Regions from separate parts of the Proteiniborus sp. MB09-C3 genome, predicted to be linked through region 1. Evidence: riboswitches for the same ligand, from Rfam matches in the RefSeq annotation. Region 1 holds a riboswitch; the other holds the start of a gene.
What was found. A riboswitch is a leader RNA that binds a small molecule or an ion and turns the genes downstream of it on or off. The one in region 1 is predicted to bind thiamine pyrophosphate.
Positions count from the first base shown of each region.

Region 2: it holds a riboswitch for thiamine pyrophosphate, as region 1 does, so the genes downstream of both, thiD (bifunctional hydroxymethylpyrimidine kinase/phosphomethylpyrimidine kinase) here and thiT (energy-coupled thiamine transporter ThiT) in region 1, are expected to answer to the same signal.

Region 1 is NZ_CP127161.1:2,396,405-2,411,720, reverse strand. It holds gene QO263_RS11710 (nucleotidyltransferase) at 1-71, shown strand, start outside; gene spoVV (dipicolinic acid transporter SpoVV) at 235-1,545, shown strand; gene QO263_RS11700 (ATPase) at 1,574-2,020, opposite strand; gene coaD (pantetheine-phosphate adenylyltransferase) at 2,023-2,502, opposite strand; gene rsmD (16S rRNA (guanine(966)-N(2))-methyltransferase RsmD) at 2,474-3,061, opposite strand; gene recG (ATP-dependent DNA helicase RecG) at 3,243-5,315, opposite strand; gene QO263_RS11680 (DAK2 domain-containing protein) at 5,411-7,021, opposite strand; gene QO263_RS11675 (Asp23/Gls24 family envelope stress response protein) at 7,067-7,423, opposite strand; gene rpmB (50S ribosomal protein L28) at 7,654-7,845, shown strand; gene QO263_RS11665 (hypothetical protein) at 7,917-8,105, opposite strand; gene QO263_RS11660 (thiamine diphosphokinase) at 8,195-8,821, opposite strand; gene thiT (energy-coupled thiamine transporter ThiT) at 8,835-9,395, opposite strand; TPP riboswitch at 9,484-9,586, opposite strand; gene rpe (ribulose-phosphate 3-epimerase) at 9,632-10,279, opposite strand; gene rsgA (ribosome small subunit-dependent GTPase A) at 10,282-11,157, opposite strand; gene pknB (Stk1 family PASTA domain-containing Ser/Thr kinase) at 11,182-13,128, opposite strand; gene QO263_RS11635 (Stp1/IreP family PP2C-type Ser/Thr phosphatase) at 13,133-13,876, opposite strand; gene rlmN (dual-specificity RNA methyltransferase RlmN) at 13,908-14,951, opposite strand; gene rsmB (16S rRNA (cytosine(967)-C(5))-methyltransferase RsmB) at 15,017-15,316, opposite strand, start outside.
Region 2 is NZ_CP127161.1:1,601,650-1,611,460, forward strand. It holds gene QO263_RS07675 (conjugal transfer protein TrbL family protein) at 1-75, shown strand, start outside; gene QO263_RS07680 (DUF7768 domain-containing protein) at 96-452, shown strand; partial or broken gene QO263_RS07685 (DNA cytosine methyltransferase) at 449-2,186, shown strand; gene QO263_RS07690 (hypothetical protein) at 2,190-2,447, shown strand; gene QO263_RS07695 (hypothetical protein) at 2,450-3,040, shown strand; gene QO263_RS07700 ((2Fe-2S)-binding protein) at 3,152-3,355, shown strand; gene QO263_RS07705 (VanZ family protein) at 3,443-3,958, shown strand; gene QO263_RS07710 (hypothetical protein) at 4,042-4,263, shown strand; TPP riboswitch at 4,415-4,515, shown strand; TPP riboswitch at 4,602-4,701, shown strand; TPP riboswitch at 4,789-4,888, shown strand; gene thiD (bifunctional hydroxymethylpyrimidine kinase/phosphomethylpyrimidine kinase) at 4,973-5,794, shown strand; gene cytX (putative hydroxymethylpyrimidine transporter CytX) at 5,791-7,005, shown strand; gene thiM (hydroxyethylthiazole kinase) at 6,989-7,813, shown strand; gene thiE (thiamine phosphate synthase) at 7,797-8,429, shown strand; gene QO263_RS07735 (helix-turn-helix domain-containing protein) at 8,906-9,811, shown strand, end outside.

The sequences.
Region 1 (15,316 bases):
TTAGTAGAGGCGAAATGAAAATGAACTTAGATTATACAATGTCACCTTATATTAAACTAAACAGTGAATAATTCAAGATATAACCTAAAAATTGCATTTTTATTATCACATAGATACTATGGATTAACTATGTGATTGATGGCTTCATAGTCTTAGTTGAACTAGTACTAGTAACTATCATATTATCCAAGAGACCTCAATATAATATATCAGTATAGACATTGGAGGTCTATTATGGCTAATTATTTAGTTATACTTTTTTCTATTAGTATTGTTTTTTTTGCAATACACAAAATATACAAAAAAATAATAAATAGATTTGAAAACATAAAAACATACTTATTAATCCTGATAGTAGTATTCTTAGTTTCTTGTTTAATAATATATCCTAATAACACTATAAGTGCAGCATTTAATGGATTGGTAACTTGGTCAAGTGTTGTTCTCCCGTCTTTATTACCTTTTTTTATTGGTGCTGAAATACTTATAGGACTTGGCGTAGTGAATTTTATTGGGACACTATTAAATCCTGTAATGTATCCTTTGTTCGGAACGTCTGGAGAAGGCTCCTTTGCATTTGCTATGAGTATAACTTCTGGTTATCCAGTGGGAGTTTCTTTAGTTTCTAGACTTAGGAAGCAAAATATAATTAGTAGGGTTGAAGCTCAAAGACTTGTTTCATTTTGCAGCACCTCTGGGCCTTTATTTATGATAGGAGCAGTTTCTATAGGAATGTTTAAAAACTCCTCCATTGGTACTCTCCTTGCCTCTTCCCACTACTTAGGTGCAATAACTGTAGGATTACTTTTTAGAGGCTATGGTAAAGCTAAAATAAAAAATAAAAATAACAAAATATATAGTAATAGTAGCAATAACTACTTAAAAAATGCATTATCAGAACTAATTGCAGCTAGGAAAAAAGATGGAAGAAGCATGAGTATACTAATGAGTGATTCAATAAAATCTGCCCTTGAAGCAATGTTTATGGTTGGAGGATTTATAGTAATATATTCTGTGATCATAGAAATATTATTAACTACAGGAGTCATTAACCTTTTAGCAAGCTTCTTTAAGCTAATAATACCTATTAATTTGGATATTAAGCTTATAGAAGGTCTAATTAGCGGACTTTTAGAAATGACAAACGGCTGTAAATTAATATCTACAGCTAAGAACGCAAGTATTATCTCGCAATTATGTTCTGTAAGCTTTTTAATCGGATGGAGCGGTTTATCAATACATAGTCAAGCTATCAGCATGTTAAATAACACTGATATTAGTCCTAAGCTTTACATACTGTCTAAAGTTTTTCATGCTATGTTTTCTTCCATATACTGCTTCGTATTATATAAAATTTTCTTTAAAAACATTGTAGTGATGTCATTCTTATCAGAAAATTATAGTATACAAGAAAATTTATTTGAAAATTGGCTAAAAACTCTTAGATTTTCAATAGGCTTGGAATTTATTATATTAATGGCTATAATCGTCCTCTCAATTTTTATTGGAACTATATATAGTATAAGATCTTTATCTAATAAATAATAGGGCTCCTTTAGTAAGGAGTCCTTTATTACTTAAAGTTGTTCAATTCCTGTCTATTCTTTTCTAATGTACCTACAATATTTCTTAAATTCATTTCTACCTCTTTGAGAAGTCCGTCAGCATACTCTTTTGCTCCAATTCTCATTTCTTTAGCATTGCTTTGAGCCTTTGAAGTTATTTCTTCTGCTCTTTCGTATGCTTGTTTTGTAATCTCATGCTGTTCTATCATTTCTTCAATATGTAACTTTACTTCTTCAACCATTGTATCTGCTTCATTTTGCGCCTCTGCTAAAATTCTCTGTCTTTCCTCTTTAATCCATTCTGCCTGCTTTATTTCGTCTGGTAATTTTATTCTTATTTCCTTAATGATGTCTAACACATCGCCTTTATCTACTAAAGCTTTACCTGCAAATGGTATTGTTGAGCTACCTTCTATAATATCCTCAATTTCATCTAAAAGCTTTAATACGTCCATTCTTATACCCCCTTGAGTTTTTCTTTTATGGCTAGTTCCACCGTTTCAGGTACTAAACCAGTAATGTTTCCATTAAAGCTAGCAACCTCTTTTACAATACTAGAGCTCAAATAAGAATATTGGTTTCTTGCAATCAAAAAAAATGTTTCTGCATCATCATGAAGTCTATTATTCATTAGAGCCATTTGCATTTCATACTCAAAGTCTGAAACAGCTCTTAATCCCCTTATTATTAATTCTACCTGATTTTCCCTCATATAATCTACTAGTAGACCCGTAAATGAGTCAACCTCAACATTTTCCAAATTTTTCGTGACATCTTTCAGTAAATCAATTCTCTCTTCAACAGTAAACATATGTTTTTTTGAAGGATTATTTAAAACCAAAACTGTTATTTTATCGAACTTCTTGGAGCATCTTTTAATAATATCTAAATGTCCATTAGTAACTGGATCAAAAGTCCCCGGATAAATCGCCTTCATTGTTTAACCTCCCATAGATGTAAAAAGATATTGTAGTTCCTCCATATTTTCGTAAGTCTTTTTTTATTAAATTATTTATATATTCTGGCAAAACTAGTTTACTTTCATGCTCAACTATTATGATCCCTCTTTCATCAAGTATATTGCTATTGCTTATCTTCTCTATTATAGGTACTAAGATCCCCTTTTCATATGGAGGATCTAAAAAAATATAGTCAAACGCAATTCCTCTTAAACTCAAAGTATTTACTGCTTTTTCAGCAGTATTTTTATATACAAAAGCTTGAGCAACAAGCCTTGTCCTTTCTAAATTTTCTTTTATTGATTTGATACTGTTAATATCATTATCAATAAAATAACATCTACTAACTCCTCTGCTTAAAAACTCTATTCCTATATTCCCAGAACCTGCATAAAGGTCTAGAACTTGACTCTCATTATTTATATCACCTAAAATATTAAAGATGGATTCCTTTACTTTATCTGATGTAGGGCGAGTATGTAGTCCTTTAGGAGCAATCAACTTATTTCCTTTTGACTTCCCTGTTATAACACGCAATTGAATTCCTCCTCATTAGTAATTAATATTTTATCACAAAAACACTAAATTCTAAACAATTTATTATGTTTTTTGCAAAATACTCAAATGTTGTTATAATTATCCTGTCATTTCATCATAATTCCTTATAAATTTATCTGTCATACTAGTTAATAATAATTGTTGCGCTACTAGAACTATTTTAATTGAAGGATATCAGCTGTGATTCTTTATTGAATAGCTTTAGTATTCTTTCTTTTATAATTCTATAATCTTCTGATGTTAAATTAGGATCCTTCTCTAATATTTGAAACGCTATTTTTTGAGATATTTTCAAAGTATTTATATCAGAAAATAAATTAGCTATTTTTAAGTCAGGCAATCCATGCTGTCTTGTTCCAAAAAATTCACCTGGTCCTCTTGTTTGAAGATCCTTTTCTGCTATTAAAAAACCGTCATTTGTTTTCTCCATTATATGCATTCTTTCTTTAGAAATCCTGCTTTTACTTTCATTAACTAATATACAATAAGACTGATGATTTCCTCTTCCTACCCTTCCTCTCAACTGATGAAGCTGAGCTAATCCAAATCTTTCTGCATTTTCTATCAACATGATGTTAGCATTAGGCACATTTACACCAACTTCAATTACAGTAGTTGAAACTAAAACATCTATTTGTCCATTTTTAAATTCTGCCATTATATTATCTTTTTCAAGGGACTTCATCTGGCCATGTAGTAGTCCAAGGCGTAAATCATTAAAAGTACTGCTTTTTAAATTTTCGTATAATTCGTTAGCAGATTGTGCATTGATGCTATCTGATTCTTCAACTAACGGGCATACTATATAAGCCTGCCTACCTTTATTAACCTGTTCTCGAACAAATGAATAAGCTCTTTCCTTCATCTCTCCAGTAATTGCATAGGTCTTTATCTTTTTCCTCCCAGCTGGAAGTTCATCAATTATTGATACCTCCAGATCACCATATAATATCAATGCCAAAGTTCTAGGTATAGGTGTGGCAGTCATAACAAGTATATCTGGATTACTGCCCTTTAATGATAATGTAGCCCTTTGCCTGACTCCAAATCTATGCTGTTCATCAGTTATTGCTAATCCTAATTTATAAAAGCTAACATTTTCTTGCAATACAGCATGTGTACCAATAATTATATTTACTTCACCAGTCTCAATTCTACTCAATATGTCAGCCTTCTTTTTTCCAGCAATATTACTAGTCAATAGTTCACAGCAAATATTAAATTTATCAAGTAAAGTTTTTATACTCTCATAATGTTGAGTTGCTAGTATCTCAGTAGGCGCCATCATCACAGATTGATAACCTGAATTGAATGCCTTTAACATTGATAACACTGCAATAATAGTCTTTCCTGAACCTACATCCCCCTGTACAAGTCGATTCATTTGTTTAGGAGATTCCATATCCCTAGCAATTTCATTAAAAACCCTAGTTTGAGCTGATGTCAATTTGTAAGGAAGCAATTCCAAGAGTTTACTAGTTTCATCATTTTTAGAAAATATAATCCCTTTATTATTAACAATACTATTTCCCTTTATAATAAAAAGCCCTAATTGCAAAAATAGCAATTCTTCAAAAACAAGTCTTTCCTTTGCTTTTTTATAGGAAAACCTGTCCTCTGGAAAATGAATATTTTTGATGGCTTGATTAAATGAAAATAATCCTAATCTATCAATAATATTTTGTGGAATCGCATCTACGGTATAGCTTAAGTAAGTATCTATGGTCTGCTCAACTATTTTAGTCAATTCATTATTCGTTAGACCTTCAGTTAATTGATAAATTGGGACTACTCTCCCAATTTTTTTCCCACTTTCATTATATTTTTCATATATTGGATTCTGCATCTCTATTTGATTCCCTAATCTTTTTACTCTTCCACTTATGACAATAATGTCTCCCATACTAATATTATTTATTATATAGTCCTGATTAAACCAAGTTAAATACATAATACCTGTTTCATCTTTTACTGGTAACTTGATTATTGACATATTTTTTCTGGGCCTATATGTTCTAGGAGTACCACATATAATTACTTTTACATTGGCTTTTTCTCCATTTTCCAAGGTCGAAATCTTTTTTATCTCTCTTCTATCTTCATATGCCCTAGGAAAATTATAGAATATATCTTCAATAGTTTCTATGCCCATTTTACTTAATAATTTTGCTTTTTTTGGACCGACGCCCTTAATATATTGAACTGACTTCTCCAGTTTTTCCAAAGTAATCACCTCTATGCTTTACTATATATATTATACAAAAAATAAACAAGAATCCAAAGTCTATTACTTCGAATTCTTGTATTTAAAGAAATATAATCATCAAATTATTCAACCGAAATTAAATAATAATAGAGAGGCTGTCCTCCAAAAACCACTTCAATATCTAAATCCTCAAACTCTTCTTCAATTCTATTTGCTAAATCTGTTGCATCTTGCTCAGATAAGTTATTACCATAAAATATTGTTACTAGGCCATTATCGTCATTCACCATTGATTTAACTAAGCTAAAGGCTACTTCATGAACATTGTTACCAATCACTTCTATTTTACCATCATATATTCCCATAATATCATCTTTTTTTATTTCTTTTTCTTCCATGATTGTATCTCTAACTGAAAAAGTCACCTGACCAGTTTTTACTGATGCAATTGTGTCTTTCATGTTCTCAACATTTTCTTCCATGCTAAGCTCTTCATCAAAAGTAACTAAGGCAGCAATTCCCTGTGGTATGGTTTTGGTTGGTAATACTTCTACTTTCTTATTGCTCAACTCTTTTGCTTGGGTAGCGGCTAAAATGATATTTCCATTGTTAGGCAAAACAATAATATTTTCTCCATTTACCTTATCAATAGCATTAAGAATATCCTCTGTACTTGGATTCATAGTCTGTCCACCTGCAATTACATAATCAGCATTTAAATCATGAAATACATTGGAGAGCCCTTCTCCCATAGAAACAGTAATAAAGCTATATTTTTTACTTTCTTTTTGCACTGTATTTTCCATTGCTGCTGTAGTAGCAGTATCATCTATTAAATTGTTTCTATGCTGATATCTCATATTATCAATTTTAATATCTATAAGTTCACCATATTGTAATGCCTTTTGTAACACTCCACCAGGCTCGTTTGTATGGATATGTACCTTAATAATATTGTCTCCACCAACTACAAGCATAGAGTCTCCAAAGTCTACTATTTCATCCCTGAATACTTCATAATCTACTTTTGAATTATTGATTATAAATTCAGTACAGTAGCCAAATGTAATATCTCCATCAGCTTCTATAAAAGAATTAGCAGTATCATCCTTTGCTATTACATCATCTACTAATGTTTCCTCTTTACCAGTTAAAGCCTCCAATGCTCCTATGAAAATAGTGATAAGTCCTTTTCCACCTGCATCTACAACTCCTGCTTGCTTTAGTACAGGGAGCATTTCAGGTGTTCTAGCTAAAGCATCTTCGCCATGTTTAATAACTGTCCTAAGAAATTCTACCATATCCGTTTCCTGTTTTGATATATTTATAGCCATTTCAGCACTCTCTCTGGCAACAGTTAGTATAGTTCCCTCAATAGGCTTCATAACTGCTTTATAGGCTGTATCAGAACCAAGTTTTAAAGCCGTTGCAATTGCAGAGGTATCAATTTTATCGGTATCCTTTAACCCTTTTGCAAAGCCTCTGAATAATTGAGAAAGTATTACTCCAGAATTACCTCTCGCCCCCATCAAAGAACCATTAGAAGCAGCTGTGACAATTTTGTCTATGTCATCCGTTTCTAAGGTTCTTATTTGTTTAATAGCAGACTGCATAGTCAATGACATATTGGTACCAGTATCTCCATCGGGAACCGGAAAAACATTTAATGCATTGATAGCTTCTTTATTTTTTTCAAGACAGTTAGCAGCTCCAAAAAATAACTTTTTGAGCATATTTCCATCTATATATTGAATTTTCAATATTAGTACCTCCTTAGCCTACTTTTGTACTCTTACTCCCTGTACATTTATATTTACTTTTTCAACCTTTAAACCAGTCATACTTTCAATATTATATTTTACCTTATCTATAATATTATCTGCTACTACGGAAATTTTTGTGCCAAATTGCACTACTACAAATAGATCAACAACAATTCTATCTCCATCAGTATAAACCTTTACGCCTTTCTTTACATGCTCTTTCTTTAATAGTTCTACTAGCCCATCTGTAGCGTTTCTACTAGACATTCCAACTAGACCATAGCTTTCAATCGCTGCTAGCCCAGCAATAGTTTCTATAACGCTTTCATCAATATTTATTGAGCCATATTCATTGGTCAATTTACCTGCCATTTACAGTCCTCCTTTTATTTTAGAAAAGTGAATAAAGGATTTTATAGTTTTATTTTACATTATATTTGTATTATCTTCAACTTAAGAATAAATAATAATTAAAATAGGGATAAAAATATCTTTATATTGCAAAAAATACCTAGGATGTGATACAATAATATATGTTGATTTTATAAATATATAATAAATAATGATTATTAGCAAACCTAGGGTTTAAGGAGGTGTTTTATATGGCAAAGTTCTGCGAAGTATGTGGCAAGGGAAAAGTGTCAGGACACTTAGTAACTTTCTCAAATAAAAAGAGCAATAGAACTTGGTCTCCAAATGTACGTAGAATAAGAGCTATGGTTAATGGAACTCCAAAAAGAATTTACGTATGCACAAGATGTATCAGATCAGGTAATGTTGAAAGAGCATTATAATAAATGGCTTCCAGTGTAATGGAAGCCTGTCTGATTTTTTGTACATATAGTTAGTTGGATGTTCTATATCTCTAAAAAATTTTAAACAGAAACCAGCCCAAGCAAATAAATAGCAATCCCAGTGCAAAAATCCATGCTCTTATAGGTATTACTTGTATTATTATAATAACACCTAATATGGATAAGCCTATACCTATAATTTTTTTGATACTGCCATCAATGAAATGTCGTTTAAATTTATATCTTCTATATCTTCCCATATAGACACCCCTCATAAGGCTACTATTATATAGTATTCAATTTTTCTAAAAAACGTTACAAAAAAGCCAGCTATCGCTGACTTTCTTATTTAATCCCTTGATCTTATAACAAGGCATATTCCAGATTCTATTTCTATAAGCCCTTCTTCATCTTTTATTATATTGCTTACGCCTAATGTGGAACCAAAATTAAATTCTACAGAATTGGTATCATACTCGAATCCTTTAAGAGTAACCTTTGAATCAGTTAAAGGTATCACCGAAACAAAATGCCCATCTTTATTATCTAGCTTAAGTAGACTTTTTGTTATAAACATCTCATTGTGACTATCGACAATAACTGCATTAATATTTTGATTGACTAGCCTATATAAAATCAATATATTTGCTAGTGAATGATCCATACGACTGCCAGTAGCACCTAGTAAAGTAATGTCCGTAGCACCTTTATCTATTGCAAACTCTATTGCTAGTTCAGTATCTGATTTATCCTTATGTGTTGGATATTTCTCAAAGTTTACGCCCAATTTCTGAAAACTATTCAGAGCCTCTTCATCCAATGAATCTAAATCACCTATTATAGTGTCTGGAACAAGGTCTTCATTAAACAAATGCCTTGCACCACCATCAGCACAAATAACTATATCTGCATCATCAAAATACTTAGCTAAGCTGATATCGCTTAAATCTCCATTTGATATTATTAAAGCCTTCATTTAATCACTCTCTTTATTTAATCTCTCTTCTAATAGGCTTCCATAGCAATACAATAATTACAATAGATATTGCTAGTTCCAAAGATAGATAGCCTCCATTATATCCTAATGAATATAGCCATGAGTTTATGTCACCGGCATTTTCTGAAAAAAATACAACTCCAGCTAACACATGGCAAATAAACCTTCCAAATATGGCTAAAAATATTCCTATTACAACACCGACATACTCCATGGTCCTATTTCGAGGTTGAATGTTCTTTATGCTTCTGTAAAAACCGCTTAATCCTAACAACCCAAAAGCTATGGGATAGTCTAAAAGGAACTGGATTGGATGCACAATATAGGGTTCTAAAACTGCTTGAAGTATCCCATATACTATACCTACCAATATCCCAGGCAATGTACCCCACTTTATTCCAATAAGAATTATAGGTATCATGCTTCCTGCTGTTACAGAGCCTCCAAAAGGTGCCTTATAAACCTTTATCATACTTAATATTGTAGCTAATGCTATCATGATACCACTTTCAGCTAAAAACCTTACTTTTTCTTTTTTGACAATTGAAGCCATAAAAAAACCTCCCTTTATGTTTTAAAAATATTTACTAGGGAGGGATTAGTGTCCATTTAATTTTTCATAGCATAAAATGCAACAAAAAAATATTTTGCAAACACTTCCCTACGCTAGTATTAACTAGATCAGGTTTAAGGGTCGAAGCTAATTTGCCTCCTCTCAGCATAAATGCTCCCCTAGTGTAGATTATCCTGTTTGTCTACATTATATCAAGTATTTTAAAGAAAGTAAAGCTATACACTTTTAAACATTCTAGTAGCATAAACAATATCTTCACTATTAAATATGGCAGAACCAGCTACAAATATATTAGCTCCATAGGATTCTACCTCCTTGATATTGTCCAGCTTTATTCCACCATCAACTTGTATATCAATATTGAGGTTGCGACTATTTATCAGCTTTCTTAAGTCAATTATCTTATTCTTCATCTGATTTATAAAATATTGCCCCCCAAATCCAGGGTTAACAGTCATAATCAGAACCATATCTATTTCATCAATAATATATCTAATGGTCTCAATAGAAGTAGATGGGTTTAACGCAACTCCTGCTTTTATTCCAAAGCTCTTTATATACTGTATTGTCCTATGAAGGTGAATACATGCTTCTTGATGGACAGTAATAATATCTGCTCCTGCATCTACGAAATCCTTAATATATTGGTCTGGTTTTTCTATCATCAAATGCACATCAAAGGGTACAGTGGTAACCTTTTTCAGCATTTTAATTACAGGTGCGCCAAATGTGATATTAGGAACGAAATGCCCGTCCATTACATCTAGGTGAATAAAATCTGCTCCACCCTCCTCAACTAATTTGATTTGTTCTTCTAATTTACTAAAATCTGCTGATAAAATAGAAGGAGCTATTTTAATCATGTCTAGTACCTCCTGATTTCCTTTATTTCCTGTAGCATACTTAGGTAATTATCGTACCTAGATTTACTTATTTCACCATTATCAACTGCTTCCTTTACTGCACAACCAAGCTCCTTATTATGGCAGCATCCTGAAAACCTACAAAGGGTACTTTTTTCAGATATTTCAATAAAGAAGTTCTCAAGTTCCTCCTCTTCTAAAAAATCAATATCTAAAGTACTAAAGCCTGGGGTATCTAAAACCCATCCCCCTAAATCTAATTCAATAAGCTCTACATGCCTTGTTGTATGCTTACCTCTGCTAGTTTTCTGACTAATGTCACCAGTCTGTAGCTTTAAATTTGCCTGAATATTATTTAATAGCGTAGATTTTCCTACTCCAGATGGGCCTGCAAATACTGTAATTTTCTTTTTAAGCAAATTTCTTATTTCCTCAATGCCTTCCTTAGTTTTACAGCTAGTCTTTATAATTCTATAACCAGCCTTATTATAAACATCATAAATCTCATCTGCTTTTCCATCTAGGTCTAAATCAGATTTATTTATGCATATGATTACATCTAGTTTCTGATATGATGCTAGAAGCAAGAATCTATCTAAAAGCCATAGGTTAGGATCTGGTTTTTGTACAGCAAAGACTATCACAGCCTGATTTACATTTGAAACAGGAGGTCTTTTTAGTTCTGTAATTCTGTCAAGAATTTGTTCCACATATCCAGTATTATCCTCTTTATTTATCTTTATTAAAACCCTATCTCCTATAAGAGGGGTAATTTTACTCTTTCTAAAAAGTCCTCTTGCCCTACATTCATAAACTGTATCGTCTACTTTCACATAATAAAATCCACCTATACCTTTTATAATAGTTCCTTCTAGCATTAATCAGTCCTCCTAAAAATATAATTATATTTCATCTTTAAAGGTACCATCAAAATAAACCTCATATTTTGCACTTTTCTTTCCTTTGACTAAAACAGAGATAGATTCCTGTTTTGTACTGTGAACCTCATTATATATTACTTCTCTTTCACCATCTTGTATTCTATATATCTTTACCTCGACTTCTTCCCTATCCTTTGGAAGAATAATAGACAAATTACTACTTGTTAAATCCTCTTCACCTGTTCCCGTATCGTTAGTATTTGGTTCCTCAGTAACTTCTGGGCCATCACTTACAGTTAGGTTTATAGTTGCATTTTTTTCTACTTCTGTATTTGCTGTGAGATCCTGCCAAACTATTATACCTTTATCAACATTTTCATTATACTCATATTTTTTATTGACAATTAAGCCCAATGAAGTAAGCTGCTTTTCAGCTGTTTCTATATTATCTCCAATTACATTTGGCACCACCACATACTCTATCTCAGGGCCATCACTAACGACTAAGCTTACGGTAGAACCTACTACAGCCTTTTCGCCTTCTTCTGGAGTTTGGCTTATGACATAGTCCTTTGGAATGTCGCTTGGAACACGTTTGACAATGCTTTTCAGCTCTTTGCCCTCTAAAAGGATCTCTGCTTCATCTATATGCTTATTGACTACACTAGGTACATCAGTTTCTCTTGGCCCCTTACTCACTGTGACCTCAATAGGATAGCCTAATTTTACGATTTCTCCAGCATCAACACTTTGATCAACTACATGTCCTTCTTTATATTCTGAACTATATACTTCGTTTTTCACTTTAAACTTAAGACCCATTTCTTCTATTTTTGCTTTAGCAGCATCTTTGTGAAGTCCTACAACGCTAATGACCTTCACTTCCTGACCTTGTATCTGTCCTCTAAACCATAAAAATCCTGCTGTAAGCCCTATTGTCAATAATAAAGCTAACATAATTGCAGTCAGTGTAATAAATCTAGATGTTCCTTTTTTCTCATCCTCATGAATTTTATTATCACTACTATGCTTATCAGCTTTTTTTCTTTGGTTATTAACTAAGTCATTTCCATTTGAGCCAATCAAGGTATCATCTATTCTTGGAATTACTCTAGTAGGTGAATCATTAAAGCTGCTTATATGAATCTCATCGCTATTCTTTACTTTCTTTAAATCGCTTAATAGGAGTTTAATATCACTATATCTTAAGCTTTGATCTTTCTGTACACACTTCATAATTATGCTTTCTAGATTTTTAGGAATAGTATCATCAATATGTGATGGCGGCTCTATATCCTCTTGAATATGCTTTAAAGCAACAGAAATTGGACTATCTCCTTGAAAAGGAAGTCTTCCAGTTATCATTTCATACATAACTACACCTAAGGAGTAGATATCTGATTTTTCATCTGTATACCCACCTCTAGCCTGCTCTGGCGAAAAATAATGTACAGAGCCTATAACATTGCTTGTATTAGTTACAGTAGAAGTAGTAGCTGCTCTTGCTATTCCAAAATCGGTTACTTTAACAACTCCATCATCTGTTACTAAGATATTGTGAGGTTTAATGTCCCTATGAACTATATGATTTTCATGTGCATGACTCAATGCTTCAGCAATTTTAATCGCAATATCTAAAGATTCATCAATACTTAGCTTTCCTTTTTCTCTAATTAGCTGCTTTAATGTCTTACCATTAACATATTCCATTACAATATAATGAATATTATCTTCAACGCCTACATCATAAATGCTTACTATATTAGGATGAGATAAACTTGCAGCAGCCTGTGATTCTCTTCTAAATTTATTTATAAAATCCTCATCGTGTATGAATTCGGATCTCAATATCTTAACTGCAACAAATCTGTTTAATAATCTGCACTTGGCTTTATAGACTAAAGCCATGCCTCCTCCTCCAACCTTTTCAATGATTTCGTATCTATTACCTAATATTTTTCCAATCATGTCTTCACCTCTTTTCAACATATCTTATAATCATAACTGTTGTATTGTCAAAGCCACCTAGTTCGTTTGCGACATCTGTGAGCAAGCAGCAAGCATGTCGTAAGTCGCAACAGCTATTTAAAATTTCCCTTATTTTTAAATCAGCTACTAAATTAGTGAGGCCATCAGTACATAATATTATTACGTCATTAATATCAAGCTTTCTATTAATTATGTCAACCTTGATGTCATTATCTGTACCTAATGCCCTAGTAATAATATTTTTCTGCGGATGATTTACCGCCTCCTCAGTGCTGATGCTTCCATTTCTGACTAATTCAGCTACTAAGGAGTGATCTTGAGTCAGCTGATATAATTCCTGTTCTCTAAATAGATATGCTCTACTATCACCCATATGTCCTATAAATACTTCGTCATTGTATATGATTCCCAAGGTAATTGTAGTTCCCATACCTACATAGTTATCATTCTCCTTGGCTTCCTTTAGTATTCTATTATTAGCCTCCATTAAGGTTAGGTTTATAAACCTTGGAATATCAAGGCTACCCTGAATGATATTTTCTTTTTCTCTCTTGTAATTTTCTTTAATCGTATCAATGGCTAAGGAACTGGCTACCTCACCTGCATTATGACCACCCATACCGTCTGCTACTACAAACAAGGGCAGCCTGCTGTCATCTGAATAATAGTAAGAATCCTGATTAATATTTCTTACTTTTCCTATGTCTGAACATGCACAAATAAACATCTAAACACCTCACTTCACAAGATAATGTAGCTCATGATTTTTTCCTGTTAAGATAATCTCTTCTTAGTTGCCCACAAGCAGCATTCACATCTGCCCCCATTTCTCTCCTTATAGTAGTATTTACTCCATTTTTGATTAGAATATCTTTAAAGCTCTGTATTGATTTCTCATCAGATTTAGTATGAGTAAATTCTTTTATATTATTAAGGGGTATCAAATTCACGTGGCACAGCATATTTTTGAGCAATTTTATTATTTCTAATGCATCCTCTGGTCTATCATTTACGTCATAAATTAATGTATATTCGAAGGTTATTCTTCTGTTTGTTTTAGCAATATAATAGTTACAGGCTTCCATTATCTCGTGTAAACTATATCTATTGGCTATTGGCATAATATTCTTTCTTTCCTCATCAAATGGCGAGTGAAGAGAAATAGATAAATTAATGGGTATACCCTCCTCTGCCAAATCATATATCCTAGGAACAATCCCACAGGTTGAAATCGTAATATGTCTATATCCTAAATTTTGTCCATCTTTATCATGTATAATCTTTAAAAATTTCATCACATTGTCATAATTATCTAAAGGTTCTCCACTTCCCATTAACACTATATTTGAGATACTGATGCCTTGATCTTTTTGTATTTCGTAAAATTGTTCAAGTATTTCCCCTGGTAATAAGTTTCTTACTAGCCCACTTTTAGTTGAAGCACAAAACTTACAACCCATTCTGCATCCTACTTGAGTAGATAGGCACACAGAAATGCCATGCTTATACTTCATCATTACACTTTCAATGATATTTCCATCATCTAAGACAAATAAATATTTACTAGTATCATCATGTTTCGAATCTAGTCTTTCTGCTATTTTAAGCTTACTAATTAAAAAATCAGAATTCAGCTTGTCCCTTAGTCCTTGAGGAAGTTCTGTAATATCATCTATACAAGAAACCATCTTCTGATGTATCCATTTAAAGGTCTGATGAGCTCTGTACTTTTTTTCTCCAAGATTTGAAAACACTTCTTCTAATTCTTCTATTTCTAGCGACCTTAAGTCAATATTATTCAAAGAATCCCTCCTTAGACATTATATATTATATCATAATCATGTATAATTTAACTACTAGCTATATCTTATATTTTAATCATCTTAGCAATAAAAAAGCCATCTGTATTGTTAATATTAGGGTATAATTCGATATATCCATTTGTCGCAGACTTCTTCAGTTCAGTATTATTTATCAAGCTTTCAAAGCTTATAAGTTTAAAATTATTATTCTCCGTGAATTTTCTAATTAGGTGGATATTTTCATCTCTTTGTATTGTACAGGTGCTATAAACTAAAAGACCTCCATTTTTAACATACATACTGCTATTCATTAGTATTTCATATTGTAATTCCGCTATTTCAATTAGATTGTCTTTCTCCTTGTT
Region 2 (9,811 bases), 800 kb from region 1:
GTAATGAGTGCAGTTTATACAGCACAGGCAGCTGTAAATACAACTAAAACTATAGTACAAGCAGTACCAAAATAAAAATAGAAAGAGAGGATTTAATGAAACTAATATATGTTGCATCTCCCTATAAAGGAGATATAAAAAAGAATATAGAATATGCGAAACAGGCTTGCCGATATGTATTAAACGAAGGCAATGCCTTTTTTTGTCCCCATCTTCTCTATCCTCAGATATTAGATGATAATAATCCAGAAGAAAGAAGATTGGGAATTAATATAGGAAAAGAATTTTTATCAAAATGCGATGAACTATGGGCATTTGGTGACCATATTTCTAAAGGAATGTTTGAGGAGATTGAGTTTGCAAGAAAGACAGGTATTCCTATAAAAAGAATTATGAAACTAGATATTGAAATAGAAGAAGGGGCTTTATTTTGTATGAGGATGGATAGATGATTACCTTGGGGAGTCTTTTCGATGGGATTGGAGGATTTCCCCTTGCTGCTGTTCATAATGGAATTACTCCTATATGGGCAAGCGAAATTGAATCCTTTCCTATTGAGGTGACTAAAATACGATTCCCTGATATGCTCCATGTTGGCGACATTACAAAATTAAAAGGGGAAGAATTGCCTCCTGTTGATATCATTACAGGTGGTTCACCATGCCAAGATTTATCTGTTGCAGGTGCAAGGGCAGGGTTTGCTGGTAAACGTTCAGGATTATTTATGGAGCAGATAAGAATAACAAAGGAAATGAGGTGGGCAGATGCAAGAAGAGGAAAGGCAAATCACCTTATCAGACCTCGATACTTCGTTTGGGAAAATGTCCCTGGAGCATTCTCAAGTACAAACGGAGAAGACTTCCATGCGGTCCTCGAAGAAACCACAAGAATTGCAGACAGCAGCGTATCTATACCTAGACCTCCGGGAGGGATATGGAAATCTGTTGGGTGCATATTGGGATATGAATTCACCATTGCTTGGAGAGTTCTCGATGCTCAATACTGGGGTGTCCCCCAAAGACGTAAGAGAATCTTTCTTGTCGCAGATTTTGGAGGACACACCGCACCCAAAATATTATTTGAGCAAGACAGCTTGTTTGGGAATACTCAGAAGAGCTAGAGCAAGAGGTAAGGAACTGCCTAAACAATTAAAAATAGCTTTAGAAATTCAAGGGGAAGTTGAAGGTTCAGAACAAGAGTCCAATGAAAATATAGTTTCTGAATATAAAGCCTATCATATCAATCAACGAAATGAGGGTATTGACTTAAATGGAATTTCAGGAGCCTTGATGGCAACTCAAAATATGCAGATGCAGACATTTGTCACAGAACCTATGCTATGTCTAAATGATCAGGGTGGTGACCGAATGGATATAACAGAGAATATTACTTCAACACTAAGGGCTAGTATGGGAGGAAATCAACCTATAGTCATGGCAACTCAGCAAGGTGGTGCAGAAATATGCTTTGACCTTTGCCCAACTATTACATCAGCAGCAGGAACAAGTGGCAATAATCAACCTGTTCTATTCGATAATCATGCAAAAGACTGTAGATATAATGGACCCCTTGATGTAGCTCCAACAATAGCAGCTACCTATGGAACAGGAGGAAATAATGTACCATTAGTATCAAAGTCAATTGATTCAGACAGTTATTGTATTGCAGGAAATACCATTGATAGACAAGATCATAATGGTGGAAATGGATGTGGATTTCAAGAAAATATTTGTTATACTCTTACGACCAGTGATATTCATGCTGTTTGTTATCCACCTAAAACTTATCAAAATACAGTAGGAGCATTATGTGTAGGAGATGAAAAAGGCAATGGGAATCAATATGTAAGTCAAGATAAATGCATTGTAGACTGTGAAAAAATGATGTTTGGGCAATCAGAATTTGCTAATTATAAAGAAGGCTGTGCAACACTTAGAGCAGAGGGTGGAGATAATGGAGGAGGAAGTGAAAACCTTGTAACTACTAAGAATCTTGTACGCAGACTAATACCACTTGAATGTGAAAGGCTTCAAGGCTTTCCTGATGGGTGGACAAAAATAGAAAAATCATCCGATAGTGCAAGATATAAGGCACTTGGTAATAGTGTAGCAATCCCTTGTGTAGATTTTATTATGCGAGGGATTGCTTATTTTTTAAGAAGATTTAAAGATGAAATGGAGGAATAAACAGTGTATATGTATCCTGATAATTTAAAGGCCAAAGCAACATTATGGCTATGGGAATTAAAAGATATAGGAATTATTGGAGTTGGACTTCTTATTTCTGTATTTGCCTTAGCACAACTTAGGCTTATGTCACCTATTGTAATAACAGCAGTATATAGCTTTTTAACAATACAATTTGAAGACACAAGCATACTGAATTTTATTCGTTATGCCTGTGCCTTTTTTCTTTTAAAGCAACAGATATTTGAATGGAGGTTATAAAATTGGGAAGAAAACAGAAACAGAAAGAAAGACAAAAGCAATCTACTAGAGAACTGATTGGTATTGATGAAATCACAGATTATAGTCTAAAGACTCCATATGGAGAGCTAGTGTATTTTATTATTCATCCAACCAATATATCGGTACTATCTGAATCAAGTGTAAGTGCAAGGATCTATGCGCTTATGACAGTACTTAAGGGGATTGCTGAAATTGAAATGCTTTGCCTTAATTCAAAAGAAAACTTTGATGATAACAAGCAGTATTTAAAAAGAAGAATGGATACAGAGCAAAATCCTGTTATTCGGCAACTACTACAGCAAGACAGTACCAATCTTGATAGGATGCAAGTTCAGATGGCTACAGCTCGTGAGTTTCTAATTATTATTAGGCTTAAGAATGAAAAAGAATCAGATGTATTTCCTTATCTTTCAAGGATTGAAAAGAGCTTAAAAGACCAAGGATTTACTACTAGAAGAGCTGATAAGTTGGATATAAAAAGACTTCTTGGTGTTTATTATGAGCAGAATGTGACTACGGAAAGATATGAAGATTATGATGGGGAGAGGTGGGTGGTACTTGGAGATATGTAAAAATTAATAAAGTGTAAGTTTATTTGATAGAGTGTACGTGATATAATATGTATAATCAAAAATTCGTTAAATAGTTTAAAAAAGGTGTTTGTACTAAGTGAGGTGTTAGGTATGGAAAATGGAATAGTATGTTATTGCTCTAATGTTAGTAAGGAAAAGATATTAGAAGCTATAGCAAGTGGGGCAAAATCTCTACAAGACATTAGAAATATGACAGGTGCTTGTACTTTGGGTAAATGTAAAGAATTAAGTCCAACAAAGAAATGTTGTTCTACTAATATTATTAAGATACTAAATGAAAATACAATAGTATGAGCATAAAAGGAAGTGGAAAAATCCAATAAATAGAACAGATATATAAATAAGAAAAATAGGAGTTTATAGGAATATTGGAGGGAAAACGTGAAAGATGATAGTAAAATAAAGAAATGGTCTAAAGTATTGTTTGTAATTTATTTAATTGCACTATTATGGATAATAGTGTTTAAATTTAATGCACCATTTTCAAAATTAGGGTATATGAGAAGTATAAATCTAATTCCTTTTAATGAATCCTTAATAATAAATGGCAAACTTGATTTCCGTGAGATTATCATGAATGTAGCGATTTTTATGCCACTTGGCATATATTCAGGTATTCTATTGAAAAAATGGACTGTTGGAAAAAAGATATTTTTATTTTTCTTAATTAGTTTGATATGTGAAATATTCCAATTTATTTTGGGTGTTGGAGCTTCGGATATTACGGATATTATTAACAATACTTTAGGTGGAATAATTGGTTTGGTAATCTATAAAGGGATTGAAAAAATATCGAAAAATAGTATTAAGGTACATAAATTTATAAATATAATTGGAACAATAGGAACGATATTAATGATTTCATTATTATCAGTACTAGTAATATATAACTTATAGGGGATTTATAAATAAAGGTTAAGTCCCAAGTTGTCGGATAGATAAATTGAAATTTGAAGTGGAGATTAATGGAGATTAGAGAAATGGTTAAAAATAAAATTATTATCAGGATAATTATCATTTTAATAGCTATTATTGGTGTAGGCTCATTTATTTCATATTCTAAGTTTGGTGTTGTTAATCCTTTTTCCACAGCAAAGGTGCTTTGTATAGATTTCAAAATAATGATACGGCTCAATATGTTTTGTTTTCAACTAATAAGTATTTTTCAAGATGGAGATGGCAAGAGTAAATTATTATTATGAGAATAGTCTGTATCATGAAAAACTCCAATTTATAGAAGGTGCCAGCATAGAACAAGGGCGGCGTAGCCGTTTATCTTGACACTTGCTTTTTATGGCACTCCTGCTAATATAACTTGACTACATTGCCACTAGGGTATATAATCAATGCAATTAATATTTGCGGGGGGACTACATTAGTAGTTGAGAAGGTAAAACCTGACCCTTTGAACCTGTTGGTTAATACCAACGTAGGGAAGCAATCACATACGAAATATGTATATGATTAGGGTGCTCCTCTGTGTAGGGGGTACCCTATTATTATTTAAGATAGAGTTATTGAGTATAAAAATGAATACAATTAATATTTGCGGGGGGACTACATAGTAGTTGAGAAGGTAAAACCTGACCCTTTGAACCTGTTGGTTAATACCAACGTAGGGAAGCAATCACATACGAAATATGTATATGATTAGGGTGCTTCTCTGTGTAGAGGGGTACCCTATTATTATTTAAGATAAAGTTATTGAGTATAAAAATGAATATGATTAATATTTGCGGGGGGACTACATAGTAGTTGAGAAGGTAAAACCTGACCCTTTGAACCTGTTGGCTAATACCAACGTAGGGAAGCAAATCACATACAAAGTTTGTATATGATTAGGGCGCTTCTCCGTATAGAAAAGTGCCCTAATTTATTATAAATACATAAATGAAAAAAGGAGGAGTTTTAATGAAAAAGGTACTTAGTATTGCTGGGTCAGATTGTAGTGGAGGTGCTGGAATACAAGCAGATTTAAAGACGTTTTCTGCCCATGGGGTGTTTGGAATGAGTGTAATTGTTTCAGTTGTAGCAGAAAACACAAGTCGTGTTATAGACATACAGGATATTACTCCAGATATGATTGAAAAACAGATTGATGCAGTATTTGAGGATATTGAAGTTGATGCTGTTAAAATCGGTATGTTGTCTACAGAACCTTGTATGGAAGCAGTAGCAAGAAAATTGAAACAATATAAACCAAATAATGTTGTAATTGATCCTGTTATGTATGCGAAAAATGGTTGCTCTCTCATGGATCCTAATTCCATAGAGACATTGATCAAGGTTGTACTACCTTATGCTGATTTACTTACGCCTAATATCCCAGAGGCTGAGAAGATATCGAATATTAAGATTAGCAATGCAGAAGATATGAAAACAGCGGCAAAACTTATTTATGATATGGGGTGCAAAAATGTTCTTGTCAAAGGGGGGCATGCTATTGGAGATGCACTGGATATTCTATATAGTGGTAAAGAGTTCTATTATTTTGAAACCCAACGAATCAATACTAAAAACACACATGGAACAGGCTGTACTTTCTCTTCGGCTATTGCTTCCAATCTTGCCCTTGGTATGACTATGCCTACTGCGGTAGACCATGCTAAGAAATATATTACAACAGCAATTGAGCATTCATTAAATATAGGTAAAGGTAATGGGCCAACACATCATTTCTATAATTTATATAAAAATGGTTTAAATATTAAGAAAGGTGAAGGGGATTTATGATGAAGGAAGAAAATCAAAGGGTATCTACATTTAGTCAAATATTATTATGGTTTGGCGCTGCAATATCAATTGCTGAAATTATAACAGGAGCTTTACTTGCTCCTTTGGGGTTAATTCAGGGTATTTGGGCAATTATTCTAGGGCATATAATCGGAGGAGCTATTCTTTTTCCTGCAGGACTGATTGGAGCAAAAAGTGGTCTTTCCTCTGCTGAATCTGTTCGTATTTCTTTTGGGAAATATGGGTCATTTGGATTTTCATGGATTAACATATTACAGCTTCTTGGTTGGACTGCAATTATGATTGTTAATGGAGCAAAAGCACTTGATGGAATTACAAATTATCTTTGGAATTACCAAAATGAAAAGTTATGGTGTATTGTTATTGGTTTACTTATTTGTATTTGGGTTGTAATCAGTAATAAAAGTCTATCAAAATTAAATACTGTGGTAATGTCAGTCTTATTTATATTTACGCTTATTCTTGGATTTACAATTTTTAAAAATACCGATACGGCAATTGCCACAGAAGAGACAATAAGTTTTGGTGCAGCAGTTGAAATAAATGTAGCTATGTCTCTTTCTTGGCTACCTCTTATTTCTGATTACACAAGGAAATTGGAGAAAAAAATTACAGGTACTTTGTGGAGTGTCATAAGCTACTTTATTGGCAGTACAGTAATGTTTGTGATTGGACTTGGTGCAGCAATATATGCTGGTACATCAGATATTACAAGTATACTAATGTCTGCGGGACTTGGCTTGATTGGTCTAGTAATTATTATATTATCTACGGTCACCACTACATTTCTTGATGTTTATTCAGCAGGAGTAAGTACAGCCAATTTTAGTAAAAAAGTGAATGAAAAGTTTGCTGCTGTTACTGCATGTGTCATAGGTACATTGCTTGCCATGTTTGTTTCTATGAGTCAATATGAGAACTTTTTATATCTTATTGGTTCTGTATTTGCACCTTTATTTGCTATCTTATTTGTAGATTGTTTTCTGCTTCATAAAACAGATATAAATACTAACCATTCTCACAATATGAGTAATATGATTTTATGGTTCATTGGATTTATCGTCTATCGTTTACTTATGCATTACAATTTCATAATTGGAATCACATTTCCTGTAATGCTGATAATTGGTGTTTTATGTTTCGTTATAAATAAAAGAAAGGTTGGAAATAGTGATGAATTACTTAATTAATGCTTGTACTGGCTTGCTTTATGAAATCAGAGAAAAAAATCCGTTGATTCATAACATTACCAATTATGTGACAGTAAATGATTGTGCAAATGCAGTTTTGGCAATTGGAGCATCTCCCATTATGGCAGACGATAATGCAGAAGTAGAGGAGATTGTTTCAATATCCTCTGCACTTGTAATTAACATGGGAACTTTAAATCAGCGTACTATTGCTTCAATGATTATAGCAGGTAAAAAAGCCAATGAGCTTAATATTCCTGTAGTTCTAGATCCTGTTGGTGCAGGTGCTTCCACGCTACGAAATAAAACAGTACAGGAAATTCTCTCACAGGTAGAAATAGATGTTATTCGTGGGAATTTATCAGAAATTTCCTTTATAGCGGGGTTTAAGGCTTCTATAAAAGGAGTTGATACTGCGATAGTAGATGAAAAAAATGATGCAGTGGGTATTGCAAAATTAGTTTCCAATAGATACTCTTGTGTTGTAGGAATTACAGGAAAGGTGGATATCATTTCAGATGGGATTAGATTTGCTAAGGTAGCAAATGGTCATAAACTTCTTTCTAAAGTAACTGGCACAGGCTGTATGACATCTGCTCTCGTGGGTAGTTTCTGTGGTGTAACAAAGGATTATTATACAGCAACAGTTGCTGGAATTGCAACAATGGGAATTTCCGGAGAGATTGCATTTGAGAAAGCAGGAGTAATGGGAACAGGTAGTTTCCACATTAATATTATTGATGCTTTATCAAATATGAACAGCACATTTTTCTTAGAAAGAGGGAAAATAGATGAAACCAAATATTGATTATACACTTTACCTTGTAACAGATAGAGAAATTATGAGTACGGAAAAACTGGAGACTGCTGTGGAGCAAGCTATTTTAGGTGGTTGTACAGTGATACAACTTAGAGAAAAGAATTGTTCATCTCTGGAATTCTTTGAAATGGCTATAAAGATAAAGGATATTACAGATAGGTATAAGATTCCCTTAATCATTAATGACCGAATAGATATAGCATTAGCAGTTGATGCTTCAGGTGTACACATTGGGCAGAGTGATATGCCAGCAAGAATTGTAAGAAAGTTGATAGGAAATAATAAAATTCTTGGTGTGTCTGCATCCAACTTTGAAGAAGCGATGAAGGCGTACAAAGACGATGCAGATTATCTTGGAGTTGGAGCAATGTTTATCACAGATACAAAAAAAGATGTAAGATTTACATCTATGGATGAACTTGCACAGATAAGAAAATATATCACACTTCCTATTGTGGTAATTGGAGGAATCAACAAGACAACAATACCAATTTTTAAAGGTATAGATGTCAATGGATTTGCAATGGTATCGGCTATTATCTCACAGCCAGATATAAAAGCGGCGGCACAGAATCTAAACAGTGAATTAATGAAACTAAGATAGTCAAAAGTTCGTCTAAATATATGAATGGTGGAGTAATAATGAAATTTGAGATAAATAAGTTGTTTGAAAATAATGAAGAACGGATTAAAGGTATTTAATTATTAGAGGGAGCGAAAGCATTTTTTGGGCTATCGCTCCCTTAACTGACACACAGTAGGAGTGCCAGCGGAAATTAAGGGCGGTGTAGCCTTTTATCTTGACCCTTGCTTTTTGATGGTATACCTGGTATTTTTCTTTTGTTGATGTTTTACGGATGTGGAGATATAATTTGGTGTAATAGATAAATAAGAATTTGTCGCTGAGTTAGATTTATAGAAATAAAGACTATCTGCACAAAGGATACATCCTGATATGAATAACAGTTATTTTTTTTGAGAAATAGTTAACGTATATTCAGTTGTTAGATATGATGATTCTTGATATGATTAAAGTAGCAAAGGCCATTGCTTATTAAATAGAATCAGGAGGTTATTTACATGAAAATAGGTGAAGTAATACGAGAATACAGAAAACGAAAAAACATGACTCAGGAGGAAATAGCAAATTGCCTTGGAGTGACAGCTCCGGCAGTTAATAAGTGGGAAAATGGAAATTCACAGCCCGATATTATGTTATTGGCTCCTATTGCCAGATTGCTCAACATTACTCTTGATACTCTATTGTCCTTTGAAGAAGAACTTACAGCCGAAGAGATAAACAGTTTCGTTTATGAAATTGATGGCAAATTAAAAGAGGAAACCTATGAAGAGGCGTTTCAGTGGGCAAAAGGAAAAATCGAGCAATATCCTAATTGTGAACAGTTGATTTGGCAAATGGCACTGATTTTAGATGCATGGCGTTTAACAAAAGACATTCCGGATTCAGAGAAATATGAAGGTTATATCAATGATTGTTATGTACGTGCTTTGGATAGCAAGGATGATAATATTAGGAACAGAGCAGCTGATTCGTTATTTGGATTTTATTCAAGAAAGGAACAGTACGGGAAAGCAGAGGAATATCTGAATTATCTTTCTAGCCAAAATCCAGAGAGAAAGAGAAAACAAGCATTTATTTATAGCAAGACAAATCGGGTGAATGAGGCATATAAAGCATACGAAGAATTATTATTTCAGGGTTATCAAATGATGAATATGGTGTTTCAAGATATATATATATTGGCTATGCAGGATAAAGACAGGGGAAAAGCCTATATACTTGTAGAAAAGCAAAGAAAATTAGCGAGTATTTTTGAAATGGGTGAGTACCATGAGGTATCCTGGGGACTTGACTTGGCAGCAGCAGAGAAAGATATGGAAGCAACTATAGAAATCATGGAGAGAATGCTTGCTAGTGTTGATAAAATATCTGATTTTACCAAGTCGACACTATATGCACATATG